Regions from separate parts of the Caballeronia sp. LZ016 genome, predicted to be linked through region 2. Evidence: predicted binding sites of a transcription regulator. Region 2 holds the regulator's gene; each other region holds the start of a gene.
The links. Region 2 encodes HrcA, which represses chaperone genes, less so after heat shock. Its sites were predicted from a motif close to TTAGCACTCNNNNNNNNNGAGTGCTAA; they were not measured.
Positions count from the first base shown of each region.

Region 1: a site for HrcA is predicted at 1,686-1,712, ahead of groES (co-chaperone GroES). Genes of this name have one in related genera too.
Region 3: a site for HrcA is predicted at 5,823-5,849, ahead of rpoH (RNA polymerase sigma factor RpoH). Genes of this name have one in related genera too.

Region 1 covers NZ_JARTVY010000001.1:1,463,505-1,471,124, reverse strand. The annotation lists gene groL (chaperonin GroEL) at 1-1,234, opposite strand, end outside; gene groES (co-chaperone GroES) at 1,313-1,606, opposite strand; gene P9220_RS07035 (LysR family transcriptional regulator) at 2,276-3,235, opposite strand; gene P9220_RS07030 (mandelate racemase/muconate lactonizing enzyme family protein) at 3,355-4,521, shown strand; gene dctA (C4-dicarboxylate transporter DctA) at 4,679-6,037, shown strand; gene P9220_RS07020 (NADP-dependent malic enzyme) at 6,114-7,620, shown strand, end outside.
Region 2 covers NZ_JARTVY010000001.1:390,316-397,935, reverse strand. The annotation lists gene recN (DNA repair protein RecN) at 1-1,391, opposite strand, end outside; gene P9220_RS01860 (NAD kinase) at 1,426-2,319, opposite strand; gene hrcA (heat-inducible transcriptional repressor HrcA) at 2,519-3,535, shown strand; gene hemH (ferrochelatase) at 3,665-4,732, shown strand; gene P9220_RS01845 (RNA-binding S4 domain-containing protein) at 4,758-5,165, shown strand; gene P9220_RS01840 (hypothetical protein) at 5,137-5,298, opposite strand; gene grpE (nucleotide exchange factor GrpE) at 5,651-6,253, shown strand; gene P9220_RS01830 (thioredoxin family protein) at 6,278-6,673, shown strand; gene dnaK (molecular chaperone DnaK) at 6,849-7,620, shown strand, end outside.
Region 3 covers NZ_JARTVY010000001.1:570,165-577,784, reverse strand. The annotation lists gene P9220_RS02680 (SIS domain-containing protein) at 1-240, shown strand, start outside; gene ptsP (phosphoenolpyruvate--protein phosphotransferase) at 253-2,838, shown strand; gene nagE (N-acetylglucosamine-specific PTS transporter subunit IIBC) at 2,903-4,681, shown strand; gene rpoH (RNA polymerase sigma factor RpoH) at 4,822-5,757, opposite strand; gene P9220_RS02660 (acyloxyacyl hydrolase) at 6,112-6,678, shown strand; gene P9220_RS02655 (nuclear transport factor 2 family protein) at 6,722-7,105, shown strand; gene leuA (2-isopropylmalate synthase) at 7,124-7,620, opposite strand, start outside.

The sequences.
Region 1 (7,620 bases), 1.1 Mb from region 2:
CGATGCCTTCTTCCACGGCTGCACGCGTTGCGTGCAGTGCGTCTTCGACACGTGCCTTCTTTTCCTTCATTTCGACTTCGGTCGCAGCACCGACCTTGATCACCGCAACGCCGCCGGCCAGCTTGGCCACGCGCTCTTGCAGCTTTTCACGGTCGTAGTCCGAGGTCGCTTCTTCGATCTGCTTGCGCACTTGCTTCACGCGAGCTTCGATGTTCACTGCTTCGCCAGCGCCGTCGATGATCGTCGTGTTTTCCTTGCCCACTTCGATGCGCTTCGCCTGGCCCAGTTCAGCCAGCGTCGCCTTCTCGAGCGTCAGGCCGGTTTCTTCAGCGATGACCTGACCGCCGGTCAGGATCGCGATGTCTTCCAGCATGGCCTTGCGACGGTCGCCGAAGCCCGGAGCCTTGACGGCGACGGTCTTCAAAATGCCGCGGATGTTGTTGACGACCAGCGTAGCCAGCGCTTCGCCTTCGACGTCTTCAGCGATGATCAGCAGCGGACGGCCAGCCTTCGCGACTTGTTCCAGCACCGGCAGCAGATCGCGGATGTTGGAGACCTTCTTGTCGTGCAGCAGCACGAACGGGTTTTCCAGAACGGCGACTTGCTTGTCCGGGTTGTTGATGAAGTACGGCGACAGGTAGCCGCGGTCGAACTGCATGCCTTCGACGACGTCCAGCTCGTCTTGCAGCGACTTGCCGTCTTCGACGGTGATGACGCCTTCCTTGCCGACCTTGTCCATCGCTTCAGCGATGCGCTCGCCGATCGACGTGTCGCTGTTTGCAGAGATCGAGCCGACTTGCGCGATTTCCTTGTTCGTCGTGCAGGGCTTGCTGATCTTGCGCAGTTCTTCGATTGCCGCGGCAACCGCCTTGTCGATACCGCGCTTCAGGTCCATCGGGTTCATGCCCGATGCGACGTACTTCATGCCTTCGCGAACGATGGATTGCGCCAGGACCGTAGCGGTCGTGGTTCCGTCGCCGGCGTTGTCGCTGGTCTTGGAAGCCACTTCCTTGACCATCTGCGCGCCCATGTTCTGGAGCTTGTCCTTCAGCTCGATTTCCTTCGCGACCGAGACACCGTCCTTGGTGACCGTCGGGCCGCCGAACGAACGCTCAAGCACGACATTGCGGCCCTTCGGGCCCAGCGTGACCTTGACCGCGTTGGCCAGGATGTTCACGCCTTCGACCATCTTGGCGCGTGCGGAATCGCCAAAAGTAACTTCTTTAGCTGCCATATCCAGACTCCTTGATTCGGTTCAGTGTGCCGGCCTCGCCGCCCAGTCGGCGCGATGCCCGGCTAACAGGAAGGATGCTTACTTGTTGACCAGGACGGCCATGATGTCCTCTTCGCGCATGACGAGCAGTTCCTGCCCGTCGACCTTGACGGTCTGGCCGGCGTACTTGCCGAAAAGCACGCGGTCGCCCACCTTCACGTCGAGGGCGTTTTGCGTGCCCTTGTCATCGCGCTTGCCCGGGCCGACGGCCAGGACTTCGCCTTGATCCGGCTTCTCTGCCGCTGCTTCCGGGATCACGATGCCCGATGCGGTCTTGGTTTCCTGGTCCAGACGTTTGACGATGACGCGATCGTGCAAAGGACGAAGGTTCATACACACTCCTCTCTAGATTGAGACTGAAAACGCGGGAAAGCCCGTCTTTCGGGGCAGAACCCTTCGGACGGAAATCTTGTTAGCACTCTCGTGCAGTGAGTGCCAATTATATGGACCGCATTTGACAATTTCAAGGAGGCGAGGGACGGGAATCCCGGATGTCGAAGTTCACCCTACATTGAACGACGTTCGTCGAGCGTTGAACCGCTAAACCGCGAGCACCCGTTACTTACGGCGCAAGATCTTTCGCAAGATCAGCGGCTTAAGATGGTGGGACGCGACTCCCAGCCTAGGCCGTCACTGCGTCCGGACCCGCTGAAGAACCAAAATGAACCGACTCGCCCACGCGAAAAGTTGTTCCTTCAAAGTTAGGTGTTTACCCTTCCTCGAGCCGTCTCATCCGTTGACGTTTGCCATCAAAGATATGAAGGTAATTCCAACGCAGTCGGCCTCATTCGAGAATTGGGAGCGTCATGATGTGCGGATTCGATGGATCGAACGTCGCTACGCGACCCAACTCCGCCACTCGTTACTTTCTATCGCCGGCGTCTCGTAGCGGCGAACTTAGGTCATTCGGGCGTCGACTCTTCGCTGGTGTCAGGGCTGACCGAAAGCAACGTTTTAAGTAAGACGCTTGCGAGCGTTCCAGGCGACCTTGCTTCCAACTCATCAAGCGCGGCTCCGCTTCTTTCGCTCCCGCGGCTCCGCGCCGGTGTCCACCGGAGTGAACGGTGCCTGAAATCGACTCACGAGGAAATCAATGAAGGCGCGCGCGCGCGCTGTTTGATTCTTCTGCCTCGGGTAATAGACGAATAAGTCGGCCGACGGTAGAACGGAGTTAGGCAGCACAAGCTGGAGACGCCCGCTCTGCACATACTTGGCTAGGTCCCATTCAGAGCGTATCAATATCCCGTGTCCTTCAAGCGCCCATCGAAGTACGATGTCGCCGTCGTTACTCGACAAGGCCCCTTTAACCTTGATGGCCTCGGTGTGGTCATTCACGATATAGCGCCAGACGCCATACGCGTCGTCATTCTGGCGGTGGATGATGCAACGATGCTGGGCTAGGTCTTCGACGCGCTCGGGTGTGCCGTACTTCTCAAGGTATTTTGGCGAGGCACAAAGAAAGCGACGATTGCTCATAATTCTTCGCGCGCTCAAGCGAGTGTCTGGAAGTTCGCCGAATCGTATCGCCATATCGAACGCACCCTCAACAAGATCGACTGGACGGTCCGTAACCTCAAACTGAATTTCGACGCTGGGAAAGCGTTTTGCGAATTCCGAGACCAACGGCGCGATTGTTGTCCGGCCAAAGCCTAGCGTCGCATTGATGCGCAAAAGCCCTTGAGGATCGCCTTTCGTTCCTGAGATTGCTTCCTCCATCTCCCGGACCTGCCCAACTATCTGCGTTGCATAGCGAAGGTAAGTTTCGCCTTCAGGCGTGAGACTCACGCTCCGCGTAGTTCGATTTACCAGTCGTACACCGAGTCGCTGTTCAATGACGCCGAGCCTCTTCGTCGCAGCTGGCGGCGACAGATCGAGCGCTCGGGCGGCACCGGACATGCTCCTGAGTTTCGCCAGAAGAATAAAAAACTCGAAATCTGTCGCTGTCTGCGTTTCAGTATTCACTGGAATTGAAAAGTGATATGAACAGAAGTGCAGTCTAGCAGCCTTTTTCGCGGTTAAGCTACGTCCCATGATGCAGCCAATGAGTCGCAACAACCTCGTAAAACTCTGGAGACGAAGCCGTGAGAATCGTTGAAATTCGCGAAAAGACCGTTCCGATCAGTTCCCCGATCCGTAATGCCTATATTGACTTCAGCAAGATGACGCTGAGTCTGGTTGCCGTCATCACCGACGTGATTCGGGACGGCAAGCCGGTGGTCGGCTACGGCTTCAACTCCAACGGCCGGTACGGGCAGGGCAAGCTCATGCGTGAGCGGTTCATCCCTCGCATCCTCGAAGCCGATCCCGCCTCGCTGGTCAATGACGCTGGTGACAACCTCGATCCCCACAAGATCTGGGCGACAATGTTCACGAACGAAAAGCCCGGTGGTCACGGCGAGCGTTCGGTTGCCATTGGCACCATCGACATGGCAATCTGGGATGCAGTCGCAAAGATCGAAGGCAAGCCGCTCTTCCAGTTGCTGGCGGATCGCTACGGCAATGGCCAACCGGATCGCAAGATTTTCGTGTACGCGGCGGGCGGCTATTACTATCCGGGCCAGGACCACGAGAGGCTGAAAGACGAGATGCGCAGCTACATCGACCGCGGCTACACCGTGGTGAAGAAAAAGATTGGCGGCGCATCGCTCGATGAAGATCTTCGCCGCATCGACTCGATTCTCAGCGTGCTGCAAGACGGCCAGAAGCTTGCCGTCGATGCCAACGGTCGCTTTGATCTGGACACAGCAATCCAGTACGCGAAGGCGCTCTCGCAATACGACCTGTTCTGGTACGAGGAACCGGGCGATCCGCTCGACTTTGAGCTGCAAGCCACGCTGCGCAACTACTACGACAAGCCGATGGCGACGGGCGAAGACCTGTTCTCGATGCAGGACGCGCGTAACTTGATCCGCTATGGCGGCATGCGCCCCGACCGCGACTGGTTGCAATTCGACTGCGCGCTGAGCTACGGCCTGGTGGAGTATTTGCGCACATTGGACATGCTGCGTCAGCACGGCTGGTCGCCGAGCCGCTGCATCCCCCACGGCGGTCACCAGATGTCGCTGAACATCGCCGCTGGCCTCGGCTTGGGCGGAAATGAGTCGTATCCGGACCTGTTCCAACCGTACGGCGGCTTCCCCGACGGAGTCAAGGTCGAGAACGGATACATTACGATGCCGGACCTGCCGGGTATCGGCTTCGAGGGGAAGTCGGATCTCATCGCCGAGATGCGCAAACTCTCGGATTAAACACTCAGCGGTATCGAGGCATCGACGGTTTCGTCGATGCCTCGCCTATAAAAACACAAACACAGGCGACACGCGGCCGTGCTCACCACAGCGGACTACCCCGCTGCGGCTGTTCGTTCGCACTCCACAAAAAAGACGCCAGTCATAGGAGACAGACATGCTGGTATCGAAAGTTAGGAAGACGCTCTCGAAGCTCTATGTGCAGGTTCTTATCGGGATCATCGCCGGTATTCTGCTGGGCCACTTTTATCCGGACATTAGCTCTCAACTCAAGCCTCTTGGAGACTTATTCATCAAGTTGATCCGAATGCTGCTCGCACCGATCATCTTCGCGTCGGTGGTGGTTGGCATTGCCCGCATGAACGATCTTCATGAGGCGGGCCGCGTTGGGGTTAAGGCCGTGCTTTACTTCGAAGTCGCATCGACGATCGCACTCCTCGTCGGCATGGTTGTCGTGAATGTCTTCAAACCTGGTGTCGGCATGAACGTCGATCCGTCGCACATCGACGGGTCTGCGATCTCAACCTACACCACTGCAGCGAAGCAACATGGCATGCTCGACTTTTTCATGAGCATTGTGCCAAACAGCATCGTTGGCGCGTTCGCCAACGGCGAGATACTGCCCATCATTTTCTTCTCGCTGCTGCTTGCCATTTCTCTTGCCAAGTTGGGGCCTCGGACTGCACCGTTCGTCGACATGCTCGACATGTTCCTTCAGGGCATGTTCGGTGTGGTGCGGATTGTTATGTACGTCGCACCTATCGGGGCGTTCGGCGGCATGGCCTTCACCATAGCAAAGTACGGCATTGGCACATTGGCTTCCTTTGGCCAATTGATGTTGTGCCTCTATCTGACGTCGATCTTCTTCGTGGTTGTGATCCTCGGGCTTGTCATGAGGATGTGCGGACTGTCGCTCTTTAAATTCCTTCGCTATATCAAGGACGAGATCCTGATCACGCTCGGCACGGCCTCCACGGAAGCGGTACTTCCGCAGATGCTGATCAAGATGGAACGGATGGGGTGCTCCCGACCGGTTGTTGGAATGGTGCTGCCGACCGGCTACACCTTCAATGCTGACGGAACGGCAATTTATCTCACGATGGCGGCCCTGTTCATCGCGCAGGCGATGAATGTGCATCTGACGATCTGGGATCAGTTGCTTGTTCTTGGTGTGCTGCTGCTCACCTCGAAAGGCTCGGCGGGGGTCGCGGGTGCTGGATTCGTTGCACTGGCTGCCACGCTCGCGTCGATGCACAAAATACCGGTCGAAGGTTTGGTCTTGCTTCTCGGGGTTGATCGCTTTCTCAACGAAGCTCGGGCGGTGACCAACCTGATCGGCAACGGTGTTGCAACTGTGGTGGTCGCGCGCTGGGAAGGACAGCTCGATATGAATACCGCGCGTGCAGTGCTTAATCGTACGAACGTAGACGAATTCGAAGATCTGCAGCCGATCGACCCTCCCGCCATTGCATCCGCATCGACCGGTGATGCATCCGTGCGGTCGAACGCTCATTGAGCCTCCACAACATCCTTGTGCAGAGTGGCAGTGGCCCTTAGGCGACTGCCAACTTCTTTTTTAGAGCATTGCCGAAATGACCACGCAAACGGACAAAGAAGGTTTTCGCGAAGCCGCGCTCAATTATCATGAGTTTCCGACGCCGGGAAAGCTCGCTGTCGTGCCGACCAAGCAAATGATCAATCAGCGCGACCTCTCGCTCGCGTACTCGCCGGGCGTCGCGTTCGCGTGCGAGGCGATTGTCGAGAATCCGCTGAACGCCGCGCGCTTCACTGCGCGCAGCAACCTGGTGGGCGTCGTGTCGAACGGCACAGCCGTGCTCGGACTCGGCAATATCGGGCCGTTAGCCTCCAAGCCAGTGATGGAAGGCAAGGCCGTGCTCTTCAAGAAGTTCGCCGGTATCGACGTCTTCGACATCGAGCTAAACGAAAGCGATCCGCACAAGCTGGTCGACGTGATCGCCGCGCTCGAGCCGACTTTCGGCGGCATCAATCTGGAAGACATCAAGGCGCCGGACTGCTTCATCGTCGAACGCGAATGCCGCAAGCGCATGAAGATTCCCGTCTTCCACGACGATCAGCACGGCACGGCTATCGTCGTGGCGGCGGCGATCACGAACGGTCTGAAGGTAGTCGGCAAGAACATCGGCGAAGTGAAGCTCGTCGCGTCGGGCGCGGGCGCGGCGGCGCTGGCCTGCCTGAACCTGCTCGTCGATCTCGGCATGAAGCGCGAGAACATCTTCGTGACGGATCTGGCCGGCGTGGTCTACAAGGGCCGCACGGAACTGATGGATCTGGACAAAGAACTGTTCGCGCGCGAAACCAATGCGCGCACGCTCGCCGAAGTGATGGAGGGGGCGGATGTGTTCCTCGGGCTTTCGGCCGGCGGCGTGCTCAAGCAGGACATGGTCAAGCAGATGGCCGCGAAGCCGCTGATTCTCGCGCTCGCCAATCCGACGCCGGAAATCCTGCCGGAACTCGCCCTCGAAGTGCGCCCGGACGCCGTGTTTGCCACGGGCCGCGCAGATTATCCGAACCAAGTAAATAACGTTCTCTGCTTTCCTTTCATCTTCCGCGGTGCGCTCGACGCGGGCGCGACGACGATCACGAAGGAGATGGAAACAGCAGCGGTGAACGCGATCGCCGAACTCGCCCGTCAGGAGCAAAGCGACATTGTTGCCACGGCCTATGGCATTCAGGATCTGTCGTTCGGCCCGGGATATCTGATTCCGAAGCCTTTCGATCCGCGTCTCATCGTGAAGATCGCGCCGGCCGTTGCAAAGGCGGCGATGGACAGCGGCGTAGCTATGCGTCCCATCGAAGACATGAAAGCGTACGAGCAGCACTTGCAGCAGTTCGTCTACCACAGCGGCACTACGATGAAGCCCGCGTTTCAACTCGCGCGCAGCGTCGAGCCCGAGAAGAAGCGCATCGTGTTCGCGGAGGGCGAGGAAGAGCGCGTGCTGCGCGCGGTGCAGATCGCCGTCGATGAAAAGATCGCGAAGCCGATTCTCATCGGGCGTCCGGCGGTCATCCAGCAGCGCATTCAGAAATTCGGCCTGCGTCTCGCGCCGGGCGTCGATT
Region 2 (7,620 bases):
CCCCCGCCGATGCCCGTGTCCACTTCGTCGAAAATCAGCGTCGGCGTCGGGCTGGCGGTGCTCGCAATCACCGCGAGCGCCAGGCTGATCCGCGCGAGCTCACCGCCCGACGCGACCTTCGCGAGCGGCCGCAGCGCGACACCCGCGTGACCGGCCACGCGGAACTCGATCTGCTCCAGCCCGTTCGCGCCGCCTTCCGCGAGCGGCACGAGCGCGACGTCGAAGCTGCCGCCCGCCATCGACAATTCCTGCATGCCTTCCGTCACCGCCTTCGACAGCGCCTTGGCCGCTTTCGCGCGTGCCTTCGACAGCACTTTCGCTTCGGCCAGATAGGCTTCCTTCGCTTTCTCGGCGGCGGCGTTGAGGGCGTCGAGATCGGCGGCGGCGTCGAGTTCCGCCAATTGGCGGCGGCGCGTCTCGTGTTCTTCCGGCAGCGTCTCCGGCTGCAGACGGAATTTGCGCGCCGTCGAATGCAGTTGATCCATGCGCCTTTCGACTTGCGCGAGCCGGTCCGGGTCGAGTTCCAGACGCTGCGCGTAGTGCGACAGCGAATAAGCCGCTTCCTGCAATTGAATCTCGGCGGGTTCGAGCGACGCCAGCACGTCGTTCAGCGCGGGGTCGATATCCGCGAGGCTGCGCAGTTTCGACGTGATCGCGCCGAGTTGCGAGATCATCGCTTCGTCGGATTCGGAGAGCGCGCCGAGCGCGTTCTGCACGCCGTCGATCAGACTCGCCGAATGCGACAGCCGATGATGCTCCGCGCTCACTTCCTCCCACTCGCCGGGCTGCGGCGCGAGCTTGTCGAATTCGCTCAACTGCCACGCGAGACGTTCGCGCTCCAGTTGCAGCTCGCGGTCGCGGGTTTGCGCGGCGTCGACTGCCTGCTGCGCCTCGCGATATGCGCGCCACGCGCGGCTCACCGCATTCGCGGCATCGGTGAGGCCGGCGTGCGTGTCGAAGAGTTCGCGCTGGGCATCGGGCCGCATCAATAACTGATGCGCGTGTTGTCCGTGGATATCGACCAGCATCTCGCCGACTTCGCGCAACTGGGCGAGCGTGGCCGGCGTGCCGTTGATGAACGCGCGCGAGCGGCCGCCGGAATCGATCACGCGACGCAGCATGACCGTATCGCCGTCCTGCGAGAGCGCATGCTCTTCCAGCCAGCGAGCGACCTGCGCGTGCGTGCCGAACTCGGCGGTGATGTCCGCGCGCGCTTCGCCGGTTCGCACGACGCTCGCGTCGGCGCGCGCGCCGAGCGTGAGCGCGAGGGCGTCGATCAGGATCGACTTGCCCGCGCCGGTTTCACCCGAAAAAACCGTGAAGCCCGAATCGAATTCGATGTCGAGCGCGGCAACGATAACGAAGTCTCGAATGGAGAGATGACGGAGCATGGACGCTTCGGGATGAGGGTTCAGCGAGATTGCGTCAGACGGACGAGTCCTGCGAGGGATGCTCGTTCCAGTGCAGTTTCTTGCGCAGCGTGGCGTACGTGCTGTAGCCGACCGGATGCAGCACCGGCACGGTATGGCGCGAGCGTCGCACTTCGATGGCGTCGTTCAGTTCGACGGCGGTGAACGACTGCATGTCGAAATTCACGTTCACGTCCCGCCCGCCGATGATCTGGATCGTGACCTTCGAATCGTCGGGCAATACGATCGGGCGGTTCGACAGCGAATGCGGCGCGATCGGCACCAGCACGAAGCCTTGCAGTTGCGGATGCAGGATCGGCCCCGCGGACGACAACGCGTAAGCCGTCGAGCCCGTCGGCGTGGCGACGATCAGCCCGTCCGAACGCTGGTTGTACATGAAGTGGCCGTCGACGGAGACGCGCAGCTCGGCCATGCCGGAGAAGCCGCTGCGGTTCACGACGACATCGTTGAAGGCGAGGGCATGGTAGATCGGCTTGTCGTTACGCACGATGCGCGCTTCGAGCAGCGTGCGCTCCTCGCGTTCGAACTGGCCGGCCAGCATTTGCGGCACGCGCTCGCGCATCTCGGCGAGCGGGATATCGGTGATGAAGCCGAGACGCCCGTGATTCACGCCGATGAGCGGCGTCTTGTACGGCGCAAGCTGCCGGCCGACGCCGAGCATGGTGCCGTCGCCGCCGAGCACGACCGCGACGTCCGCGCGCGCGCCGATCGCCGCGATGGACAGCGCCGGGTATTCGGTCACGCCCACGTCCTTCGCCGTGCCTTCTTCGAACACGACTTCGAAACCCTGGTTCGCAATGTGCTCCGCGAGCGTTCTCAGCGGCGCCTCGATACCGGGTGTATTGGTTCGCCCGACGAGGGCGACGGTCTTGAATTGGCCAATTTCCATGCCGGCATTACACCATAGGTGGAAGGCGAAAAGAACCGGGGCCGCGCGCCGCGACGGACGGCATGTCGCAACGTCGGCGCGTGGTTCGTTTCTCGCTAGAATGGAGCAGACATTGAACGGTCCACGCGCGCTTCGCGCTCGTGACATGCAAGCGGCGGCGCGGTCGTCGCGCCCCGACACGTTGCGCTAAACTTTGCCCATGCTAGACCCACGTGCACAAACCCTCCTCAAAACGTTGATCGAGCGCTACATCGCCGAAGGTCAGCCGGTCGGTTCGCGCACGTTATCACGGCATTCCGGTCTCGAACTCAGTCCCGCGACCATCCGCAACGTGATGTCGGACCTGGAAGACCTGGGCCTCGTCGCGAGTCCGCATACGTCGGCGGGCCGCATTCCGACGCCGCGCGGCTACCGGCTCTTCGTCGATACCATGCTGACCGTCGAAGCGCCGCAGGACGAAGCGATGACCACCGCGGTCAAGACGCGCCTGCAAGGGCAGGAGCCGCAGAAGATCGTCGCCGCGGCGGCGAGCGTGCTGTCGAGCCTGTCGTCGTTCGCGGGCGTCATTCTTACCCCGCGCCGCAGTCACATGTTCAAGCAGATCGAGTTCATGCGGCTGTCGGACAAGCGCATCCTGCTCATCATCGTGACGCCCGAGGGCGACGTGCAGAATCGCATGATGGCCACGCAGCGCGACTACTCGCCCTCGCAACTCACCGAAGCCTCCAATTACATCAACGCGCATTTTGCGGGCCTGTCCTTCGACGAAGTGCGCCGCCGGCTGCGCGAGGAAATCGACCAGTTGCGCGGCGACATGACCGCGCTGATGCAGGCGGCCGTCGTCGCGAGCACGGCGGAAGCCGATCCCGGCGAGACGGTGCTGATTTCGGGCGAGCGCAATTTGCTGGAAGTGGCGGACCTGTCCTCCGACATGGCGCGCCTGCGCAAACTCTTCGACTTGTTCGATCAAAAGACGAGCCTCCTGCAATTGCTGGATGTGTCGAGCCACGCACAGGGCGTGCAGATTTTCATCGGCGGGGAATCGAATCTCGTGCCGATCGAGGAGATGAGCGTCGTGACCGCGCCGTACGAAGTGAACGGCAAGATCGTCGGCACACTCGGCGTGATCGGCCCGACGCGCATGGCGTATAACCGCGTGATTCCCATCGTCGATATCACCGCGCGGCTGCTGTCCATGTCGCTCAGCCAGCAGTAACGCGGCTCCTGGGCGAATCGTGCCGCGCTGCCGGTTGCGCCGCCACTAGGCCGTTCGGCCGATGATGCGTGGCGGAACGCGCCGCTATAATGACCTTCACCTTTCGATGCCTTCCGGCCGCCTTGCCCTATGCGTTTCGACCTCGAGTTGCCTTCGCAGCCCAGCGCTTCACATCGCGTCGCAGTGCTGCTGATCAATCTCGGCACGCCGGACGCGCCCACGCCGCGAGCGGTGCGCAAATACCTCGCGCAGTTTCTGTCCGACCCGCGCGTCGTCGAAATCCCGTCGTTCATCTGGCAGATCATTCTGCGCGGCGCCATCCTGCCGTTCCGCAGCCGTGCGTCGGCTAAGAAATATGCGCAGGTCTGGTTGCCCGAAGGCTCGCCGTTGCGCGTGTACACGGAGAAGCAGGTCGAAGGCTTGCGGCGGCTTTTTGCGGCGAACGACTACCACGTGATCGTCGATTACGCCATGCGCTACGGCACCCCGGGCATCGGCGCCATGCTCAATCAGATGAAGCTCGAAGGCGCGGACCGCATTCTTCTCGTGCCGATGTATCCGCAATACTCGTCGTCGACGACCGCCACCGCTTTCGACGACGCCTTCAACGCGCTCAGGCGCGTGCGGAATCAGCCGGAGATCCGGACGATCCGTCATTACGCGGATCATCCCGCGTATATCTCGGCGCTCGCCGATCAGGTCCGCGAATACTGGCGCGTTCACGGCCATCCGGACTTCGCCGCCGGAGACAAGCTCGTGCTGAGTTTCCACGGCGTGCCGAAGCGCACGATGGACCTCGGCGATCCTTACCACGACCAGTGCCAGTTGACCGGTTCGCTGCTTGCAGCCGCCCTCGGCCTCACGCCGGTCGAATGCCGCGTGACGTTCCAGTCGCGCTTCGGCCGCGCCGAATGGCTGCAGCCGTACACGGCGCCGACGCTCGCGGAACTGGGCGCGGCCGGTGTCGCACGCGTGGACGTGTTTTGCCCCGGCTTCACGGCGGATTGTCTCGAGACCATCGAGGAAATCGGCATGGAGGTGCGCGACGAATTCGTGAAGGCGGGCGGCAAGCAGTTCCACCGCATTCCCTGCCTGAACGCGTCGCCGGCATGGATCAAGGCGCTCGGCGAGATCGCGGCACAACATCTGCAGGGATGGCCCGTACAGGCCGCGCAACCGGTGACGGTCGCCGCCTGATTCTGGTCATCGCAAGAGAATCGCCATGAACTACAAGATTTCGACGGAACCCGGCGCGCGTTTGCGCATCGACAAGTGGCTGTGGGCGGCGCGCTTCTTCAAGACGCGTTCCCTCGCGAGCGATGCGGTGGAGAAAGGCCGCGTGAAGATCGGCGGGGCGAACGTGAAGCCGTCGAAGGACGTGCGCGTCGGCGATATCGTCGAGATCGATATCGAACGGCTCGTCTGGCTGGTCGAAGTGCGCGGCCTGTGCGACGTCCGCGGCCCCGCGCCGGTCGCGCAGACGCTTTACGCCGAAACGGAAGAGGGCCGTGCGAAGCGGCTTGCCGAAGCGGAGCGCCGCAAGACGTATCGGGAGCCGGCAGCCGCCATGCAGGGCAGGCCGACGAAGCGGGACCGCCGCATCATCGATAAGTTTTCTGGCTCGGACTGAACATTTCTTCGAAGGTCGCATGCACGCCGCCGTACTCGGTGTTACGGGCAGTCAGTGCGCCGGAAAGACAGATGGTGGTCGTGCCCGCAACCAGTACCAGGGCGACCACCGCGACAGCAAAGGTCAGTTTCATGGTACCCCCGGCTATGCGGGCTGAGCGGTCTTTCGACCGGACGAGGTCAGGAAACGGGCGAGGCGTAAGCGGTATGAAGCAATCGCAGGGATCAGGGTAAACGTGCTTCCTGCGACGCCAGTTTGAAGTGTAGGCGACGGCACTGCTTCGCTCAATCTGTTTCTGGCAGGCGTTCGTTACGGGCCGTTTCGACCGTCGCGCGCTGCGATGCCCAGCGCACAAAATTCGTCAGAAGAAGCCTTGAAAATGCTTCCGATGCCCCAAATTCCGCCGCTAGTGCGACGAAGCGCGGCTCGGTGAATCACCGCCGCGCTTCTCTTCCGATTCACTCACAGCAATAACATTCAGCGACATGGAAAACACGCAAGAGAATTCAGCGAGCCCGAACCCGACGCCCGCCGACGACACCGCGCGCCAGGCCGCCGACCCGACTCAGGCGACCACGCAAGCCGCGCCGGAAGCGCCGGCAGCCGCGGACGCCACGCCGCAAGCCGCTTCGAATGAAACCGAGGCGGCGCTCGCCGAAGCGCAGGCCCGGGTGGCCGCGCTGCAGGAAGAGTTTCTCCGCGCCAAGGCGGAAACGGAGAACGTGCGGCGCCGCGCGCAGGAAGACGTCGCGAAGGCTCACAAGTTCGCAATCGAAAACTTCGCGGAAAATCTGCTGCCGGTGCTCGACAGCCTCGAAGCCGCGCTGGCCGACCAGTCGACGGATGTCGCGAAGGTGCGCGAGGGCGTCGACCTGACGCTGCGCCAGTTGTCGAGCGCGCTGGAGAAGGGCCGCGTCATCGCGGTGAATCCGGTCGGCGAAAAGTTCGATCCGCATCGCCACCAGGCCATTTCCATGGTGCCGGCGGAGCAGGAGCCGAATACCGTCGTCGCCGTGCTGCAGAAGGGCTACATCATCGCTGACCGCGTGCTGCGTCCGGCGCTCGTGACCGTCGCCGCACCGAAGTAACCGGACAGCCGCGAGGCTCCGCTCATGGCCAACGTTCCCGTCGACTCCACCGCGTTCTCCGAATTCGGCATGCAGGAACTCGACGCCGCCGGTTTCGACGCCGGTCTAGCGTCGGCGGGAGACGAGCTGGCCGTTGTGTTCTTCTGGGGCCTCGACTGCTTCAACTGCGAAATCGCCAAGAAAGCGATGCTCGCGCAGCCCGACGCCATCCGCGCGCTCGGGTTGAAGTGGTTCCACAGCAACGTCTACGAGCATCGCGAGCTCGGCCGCCGCTTCATGCTGCATGGCGTGCCGACGTGGTTCTTCTTCCATCGCGGCAAGCGGCTGGGGCGCGCGACGGGCTGGCATGGTATCGCCCAGTTCGAGGCGGCGGTGGCGGCGGCGCGCGCGAAGATCGCGGCAGCGGGGAATCAGGCGTAGCAAGCGCGCGAAAAAGTTATAGACCGCATCGCATTCAGGGTCTTGAAAACGAAATCGGCGCTCCTATCTTGCGTACAGGTATGAATTTTGGGCGTTCGGCCCGTTGAATCGGCCGCAAAAGCCGGCGTGTTCCGGCCGCAGCGCCAAAGCGATCAAAGCTAGGAGAGTATAAAAAATGGGCAAAATCATCGGCATCGACCTCGGCACCACGAACTCGTGCGTGGCGCTGATGGAAGGCAATCAGGTCAAGGTCATCGAGAACTCGGAAGGCGCGCGCACCACGCCGTCGATCATCGCGTACATGGACGACAACGAAATTCTCGTTGGCGCGCCTGCGAAGCGTCAGTCGGTCACGAACCCGCGCAACACGCTGTACGCGGTGAAGCGCCTGATCGGCCGCCGCTTCGACGAGAAGGAAGTGCAGAAGGACATCAACCTGATGCCCTACAAGATCGTCAAGCACGACAACGGCGACGCCTGGGTCGAAGCGCACGGCAAGAACCTCGCGCCGTCGCAAGTGTCGGCCGAAGTGCTGCGCAAGATGAAGAAGACCGCTGAAGACTACCTCGGCGAGCCGGTGACGGAAGCCGTCATCACGGTTCCGGCGTACTTCAACGACAGCCAGCGCCAGGCAACGAAGGACGCGGGCCGCATCGCCGGTCTGGAAGTGAAGCGCATCATCAACGAGCCGACGGCGGCCGCGCTCGCGTTCGGTCTCGACAAAGCCGAAAAGGGCGACCGCAAGATCGCCGTGTTCGACCTCGGCGGCGGCACGTTCGACATCTCGATCATCGAAATCGCGGATGTGGACGGCGAAATGCAGTTCGAAGTGCTGTCGACCAACGGCGACACGTTCCTCGGCGGTGAAGACTTCGACCAGCGCATCATCGATTACATCATCGGCGAGTTCAAGAAGGAGCAGGGCGTCGACCTGTCGAAAGACGTGC
Region 3 (7,620 bases), 180 kb from region 2:
GAGCAGGCGGGCCTGATCCAGCTCGCCGCCGACATGCGCGCACGCGGCGCCCGCGTTCTGCTCGCCGCCCCGGACGACGTCGCCGGCGCGGAACTGCCGCTCGTCGCCACCGATCACCCGGCGCTCGACCCGATCGCTGCAATCCTTTCGTTCTACGTGATGGCCGCCGGTCTGGCCGCCGCGCGCGGGCGCAATCCCGACGCGCCGCGCCACCTGAACAAAGTCACCGAAACCCATTGAGTGAGAAAGACGATGCGCCGTGCCGAGCAGTCTTTGCTGAATTCATCCACCGATAACCCGGGCGACGTCGTTCTCCTCGCTCCGTTCACCGGCCCCGTCGTCCCGCTCGCCGACGTGCCCGATCCCGTATTCGCCGAGGGCATGTTCGGCGACGGCATCGGCATCGATCCGCTCGATCACGTGCTGCTTTCGCCGTGCGATGGAACGGTCACGCATCTCGCGCGCACGCATCACGCGGTCACGCTGCGGACGGCCGAGGGCGCGGAAATCCTCGTGCACGTCGGCATCGATACGGTCGAACTGGGCGGCAAGGGCTTCACGCCGAAGGTCGAGCAGGGCGCGTCGGTGAGCGCCGGACAGCCGCTGATCGAATTCGACGCCGATTTCGTCGCGCAACACGCACCGAGCCTCGTGTCCGTGATCGCGATCGCCAATGGCGATGCATTCGACGTCATCCAGCGCGCCGGTCGCGGCGTGGTGAAGGCGGGCGAGCGCATGCTCGTATTGCGCGCGAAGGAAGGCGCTGCGGCGCAGGTGGCGCGGTCGTCGTCGAACGTGGTCAATGAAGCGCGGCGCAGTGTCACGCTGGCGCACGCGGGCGGGCTGCATGCGCGTCCGGCGGCGCGGGCGCGTGAAGCGGCGCGCGGCTTCGACGCCAGGGTCGAGGTGCGTTACGAGGGCCGCAAGGCGGCGGTGGAAAGCGTCGTCGGGCTGCTCGGTCTCGGCGCGGGCGAAGGCGCGACCATCGAGCTGGTCGGCATGGGCGCAGAGGCGCAAGAAGCGGTCGATGCCGTCGCCGCCGAGTTGCTGCGAGCGGCGCAAGGCGAAGTCGAGGAAACGCCGGCGCGCGAAAAATCGCCGGCGCCGGTTACTGCGCGTCCTTCTGCCCAGCCGCTGCCGCCGAACATGCTGGCCGGCGTGTGCGCCGCGCCCGGCATTGCCGTCGGCAAACTCGTGCGCTGGGACGATCAGGAGATCGTGCCTGACGAAAAAGCGAGCGGACCTTCGGCGGCCGAAAGCCGGGCGCTCGACCGCGCGATCGCACAAGTGGATGTCGAACTTCAGGACACGGTGCGGACTGCCTCGCAACGCGGCGCGGTCGGCGAAGCGGGCATTTTCGCCGTGCATCGCGTGCTGCTCGAAGACCCGACGCTCGTCGACGCCGCGCGCGATCTGATCAGTCTCGGCAAGAGCGCGGGCTTTGCGTGGCGCGAATCGATTCGCGCGCAGATCGCGTTGCTGAACAACGTGAACGACGCGCTGCTCGCCGAGCGTGCCGCCGACCTGCGCGATATCGAGAAGCGCGTGCTGCGCGCGCTCGGCCTCACGAACACGGCGGCGCGCGCGCTGCCCGACGAAGCCGTGCTGGCCGCCACCGAATTCACGCCGTCCGATTTGTCGTCGATCGACCGCACGCGGGTCACCGCGCTCGTGATGTCGCGCGGCGGCGCGACGTCGCATGCGGCGATCATCGCGCGTCAGATGGGCATTCCGGCGCTCGTCGCCATCGGCGATGCGCTCCACGCCATTCCCGAAGACACGCAAGTCGTCGTCGACGCATCCGCGGGACGCCTCGAACATGCGCCGACCGCGCTCGATGTCGAACGCGCGCGCCATGAGCGCGAACGGCTCGCGAGCGTGCGCGAGGCGAACCGCAAGATGTCGCAGCAGGCGGCGTCGACGCGGGACGGGCGACACATCGAAATCGCGGCGAATATCGCGACCCTCGACGACGCGAAAGCCGCCGTCGAGAACGGCGCTGACGCTGTCGGCCTGCTGCGCACGGAACTGCTGTTCATCCACCGCCAGGCCGCGCCGACCGTAGCGGAGCACGCGTCGAGCTACCAGGACATCGTCGACGCGCTCGCCGGGCGCTCGGCCATCATCCGCACCCTCGATGTCGGCGCGGACAAGGAAGTGGATTACCTGACGCTGCCGCCCGAAGAAAATCCGGCGCTGGGCCTGCGCGGCATCCGTCTCGCGCAGGTTCGCCCCGATCTGCTCGATGACCAGTTGCGCGGCCTGCTCGCCGTGAAGCCGGCGGGCGCGGTGCGCATTCTTCTGCCGATGGTCACCGACGCCGGTGAGCTTCAGCGCCTGCGCGCGCGCATCGACGAACTGGCGCGCGAAGCGGGCCGCACGGAATCCATCGAAGTGGGCGTGATGATCGAAGTGCCGTCGGCGGCGATGCTTGCCGATCAACTCGCGAAGTACGCCGATTTCTTCTCGATCGGCACCAACGATCTCACGCAGTACACGCTCGCGATGGACCGTTGCCAGCCGGATCTCGCAGCGCAGTCGGACGGCCTGCATCCGGCGGTGCTGCGGCTCATCAAGGCGGCGGTGCAGGGCGCTGAGAAGCACGGCAAGTGGGTCGGCGTGTGCGGCGCGCTCGGCGGCGATCCGCTCGCGGTGCCGCTGCTCGTCGGCCTGGGCGTGACGGAATTGTCGGTCGATCCGTCCGCCGTCCCCGGCATCAAGGCGCGCGTGCGCAATCTCGATTACCAGCTGTGCCGTCAGCGCGCGGAAGACGTGCTCGCGCTCGAATCGGCACAGGCAGTAAGAGCGGCCAGCCGCGAAATCTGGCCGCAGGACTAAACGGCTTCAAACCCCGGCTACAACCCAAGCAGCACCGACAAGACCTATATTTTTGGAGAACCCGATGGACGCTAACCCGTTTGCAAAAATGCAGCGCCTAGGCCGCGCCCTGATGCTGCCGATTGCCGTATTACCGGTGGCCGGCCTGCTGCTGCGTCTAGGCCAGCCCGACGTCTTCAACATCAAGATGATCGCCGACGCTGGCGACGCCATCTTCTCGAACCTGCCGCTTCTGTTCGCCATCGGCGTGGCGGTCGGCTTCGCGAAGGACAACAACGGCACGGCGGGTCTCGCCGGCGCGATCGGTTATCTGATCGAAACCGCCGTGATGAAGGACATCGACGCGAAGCTCAACATGGGCGTGCTGTCCGGCATCATCGCGGGGATGGTCGCGGGGTACATGTACAACCGCTTCAAGGACATCAAGCTGCCCGAATATCTGGCGTTCTTCGGCGGGAAGCGTTTCGTGCCGATCATTACCGGTGTTGCGTGTCTGTTGCTCGGCATCGGTTTCGGCTTCGTGTGGAAGCCGGTGCAGCTCGGCATCGATACGGCCGGTAACTGGCTGACGACGGCCGGCGCGCTCGGCACTTTCGTATTCGGCGTGCTGAACCGCATCCTGCTGGCGACGGGTCTGCATCACATCATCAATTCGCTCGCGTGGTTCGTGTTCGGCTCGTTCACCCCCGCCGATGGCGGCGCGGTGGTGCACGGCGACCTGCATCGCTTCTTTGCGGGCGACAAGACCGCCGGCGGTTTCATGACCGGCTTCTTCCCGATCATGATGTTCGGCCTGCCCGCCGCGTGTCTCGCGATGTTCCATGAGGCGCCGAAGGAGCGCCGCGCGGTCGTCGGCGGCCTGCTGTTCTCGATGGCGCTCACTGCGTTCCTCACGGGCGTGACCGAGCCGATCGAATACAGCTTCATGTTCCTCGCGCCGGTGCTCTACGGCATCCACGCGGTGCTGACGGGGCTCTCGCTCGCAATTTGCTCGGCGCTCGGCATCCACCTGGGCTTCACGTTTTCGGCGGGCGCGATCGACTACGTGCTGAACTACGGCCTGTCGCAGCGCGGCTGGATGGCGATTCCGCTCGGCCTCGTGTACGGCATCGTGTATTACGGGCTGTTCCGCTTCTTCATCCGCAAGTTCAACATGGCGACGCCGGGCCGCGAGCCTGCGACGACCGACGCGCAAACCGATGCGACGCCTGTCGGCGGCTTCGTTCCGGGCGAGACGGTGCCGGCTGCGGCCAGCACGCGCGCAGGCAAGTACATCGCGGCGCTGGGCGGCGCGTCTAACCTGACGCTCGTCGATGCCTGCACGACGCGGCTGCGTCTCTCGGTGGTGGATGCGGAAGTCGTATCCGAGCCGCAGTTGAAGAGCATCGGCGCACGCGGCGTGCTGAAGCGCGGCAAGACCAACGTGCAGGTGATCATCGGACCGGAAGCGGATTTGATCGCGGACGAGATTCGCGGCGAACTCGAGCATTCCTCGACGCGCGGTGCGACGCCGGCTTCGTCGGCGCCGGCGCAGCCTGTCGGCGCGGCAAGCGTGGCGGACCAGACCGCCGGCCCGCTCGATCCGGACCCGCTGCGCTGGATTGCGGTGTTCGGCGGTGCGACGAATGTCGTCTCGCTCGATGCCGTCGCGCAGACGCGCCTGCGTGTCGTCGTGCGCGATCCGTCGGCGGTGGATCGTCAGCGCCTGTCGCAACTCGATGTCGCGTGGGTGTCGGCGGATACGTTCCATATCGTCGTCGGCACAGCGGCGCAGCGGTATGCCGCGCAGATGAACACGCGTCTGTCCGGTAACGGCGGCGGGGCCGCACCGATGCCGGCGTGACGCGGTAAGCGGTTGGTTCGAGAAACGGCGCTCCCTTCCAGAGCGCCGTTTTTTTAACCGGCAAACCGGTGCCAAAAAGAAAAAGCCCGCTGTCTTTCGACAGCGGGCTTCGCGCTTTGCGCTACAGCCTGAAGGCGGCGTTATGCGTAGTCGTGCAGCGCCGAGCGCATCTTCTTCATCGCGCTGGCTTCGATCTGCCGAATGCGCTCCGCCGACACGCCGAATTCATCGGCCAGCTCATGCAGCGTCTTGCCGCCCGATCCGTCGTCCTGAACATCCAGCCAGCGCGCCTTGATGATGCGGCGGCTACGATCGTCCAGCGACTCCAGCGCGGTCGACAGGCCATCGCTTTGCAGCTTGTCGAACTGGCGCGCGGCGATGACGTTCGTCGGTTCGTTATGCGAGTCCGCGAGATAAGCGATAGGCGCGAACGCTTCCTCGCCGTCATCCACCTGGCCTTCGAGCGCGATATCCCCGCCCGACAGACGCGTTTCCATCTCCGCGACTTCCTCGCGCTTCACGTTCAGCTCGCTCGCGAGACCTTCGATCTCGTCCGGGGTGAACGCCCCATGTCCGGTCTTGTGACTGCGCAAGTTGAAGAACAGCTTGCGCTGCGCCTTGGTGGTCGCGACTTTCACCATGCGCCAGTTGCGCAGGATGTACTCGTGGATTTCGGCCTTGATCCAGTGCATGGCGTACGACACGAGGCGCACGTTTTGCTCAGGGTCGAAGCGCTTCACGGCCTTCATCAGACCGATATTGCCTTCCTGAATCAGATCAGCATGCGGCAAGCCGTAGCCCAGATAGTTCCGGGCGATAGACACCACGAGGCGCAAGTGCGAAAGCACGAGCTGCCGCGCGGCGTTCAGATTGCCGTGCTCGCGAAATTCGGTTGCGTACTGACGTTCCTCCGCCGGCGAAAGCATCGGAATGCGGTTCACTGCCTGTATGTAGGAATCGATGTTGCCGATCTGTCCGGTCAACATGGACGACTGTGCGTACGTCAGCGCGCCTGCCGAAGATGCCTTGGCAGGCGCCGAGCCCACAACATTCGGAAGGGTCATCGCATTGGTCACGCTCATAAGCTCCTTTTCAACGATTTGCGCGCTGCCAGGACGGCGGCGGCAAGTCAGACACGATATTAGCACTCCGTTTCAGCGAGTGCTAAGTGTTAGAAGGGCGAGCAGTGTGAGAGTTCCCCAAAGCTATCGAGTTTGTGACTTTGATAGTGGGCGCAAGGAAGGGGAAATCGTCGAAATTACCGATTCAATCGGCGATCACTTACTAATTACCGCATTTATTCGTCTCTGAAAGCAATCGTTCAAATAAATGGATCGACAAACCGGGTTTGTGCAAATTTTTGTCAATCCACATACAATCTGCCGATCCCGTCAAGCGGACGTGAACCTCAACCCTCATATGGGGCGCTCATGCAGAAAAGCAAAGGTTTCTGGCGCAGTTTGCTGTCTCACGGCGCGATTGCGCTTTCACTCGGCCTGGTTTCGGCTGCGGCGCATGCGGACCGGTTCGGCTTGCAGGTCGGCGGCGGCATTACAGACCGCGATATCAACAAGGTCGATGTCGGCGTGGTCTGGGACCCGGGCCTGACGTGGTGGGAAATCGGCGGCTTTCACTTCACCCTGCTCGGTGAAGGGCACGTTGCGTACTGGCATTCGACCGTCGACTACGCAACCAATCCGAACATCTGGGAATTCGGCGTGACGCCCGTCCTGCGCTTCGTAAAAAGCTCCGGCACCTTTCGGCCGTTCATCGAGGCGGGCGTCGGCGTGAGAGTGCTCTCGCACACGCGCATCACGCCGTACTTCACGGTGTCGTCGGCGTTCCAGTTCGCCGATATGGTCGGCGTCGGCGCGATCTTCGGCGCGAAGCAGAACTATCAGGCGGGCTTCCGCTTCCAGCATGTCTCGAACGCCGGTATCAAAGAGCCGAATCCTGGTATAAATTTCAGCCAGCTATATCTGCAATACAACTTCTGACGAGGCGCCGGCGCATCGGTTCCTTGGCGAGGGGAATCGACAGATGCCCGCAAAAACCTTTGAGGTCATCCGCGGCCTCGAGCGCGACCGGTTCCGCGCGATGGTCGAAGGCGACAGCGCGGCGCTGGAGGCGCTGCTGGCCGAGAACGCCAGCTATGTCCACACGAACGGCAAGCGCGAGACGAAGCGTCAGTTCATCGACGCGATCACGGCCGGCCGCCGCCGTTATCGCCAGATCGAGATCCAGTCCCAGGATGTGGTCGCGGCCGGCCGCGACAGTTGCATCGTGTCGGGCCGGGCGCTGATCGAAATGGAATCGAAAAACGGCGCGCTGCTTTATCCGGTCGCCTATACATCCATCCACGTCCAGACGGACGGTCAATGGCTGATGCTGGCGCTTCAGGCGACGCGCGTGGCGCTGGAATAGCCGCGCGCGCCGCACCACTCACGCTGCCACCGGCTCGTCGTGCCGCGCATCCTTCACGATGCGCCTCGACCGGTTCACCGCGCTGATGACGGCATCGACGACTGCGAGCGCCGGATTCCCGTGCACCGCGACGCCGAAGCGCGTCGGTTCATCGGCGAGGCGGCAGCCGACGAACACGGCCGTATCGCCGCTCGCCGTGGTTGTCGATTCAAACCAGTTCACGCTCGCCCCGACGCCCAGTGCCGACGCGACGGCCTGCGCGTAATGCTCTTCGCTCGCCGCACCGGACGCGGGCGGCATCGCGACGCGTTCCCCGCAGACCGATACCGTCGACGCATCCGTCCGCGATACCGCACCGCCCGCATCGAAGTATTCGCGCTTGAAGAGCGCGCAGATCGCGTCGCCGCTGATTTCCTCGCCCGACTGGTCGGCGACGGCCTGCACGGCATGACTGAACTCAATCTGCACGCGGCGCGGCGGCGTGAAGCCCAGGCCGCGTTCGAGCAGATACGTTG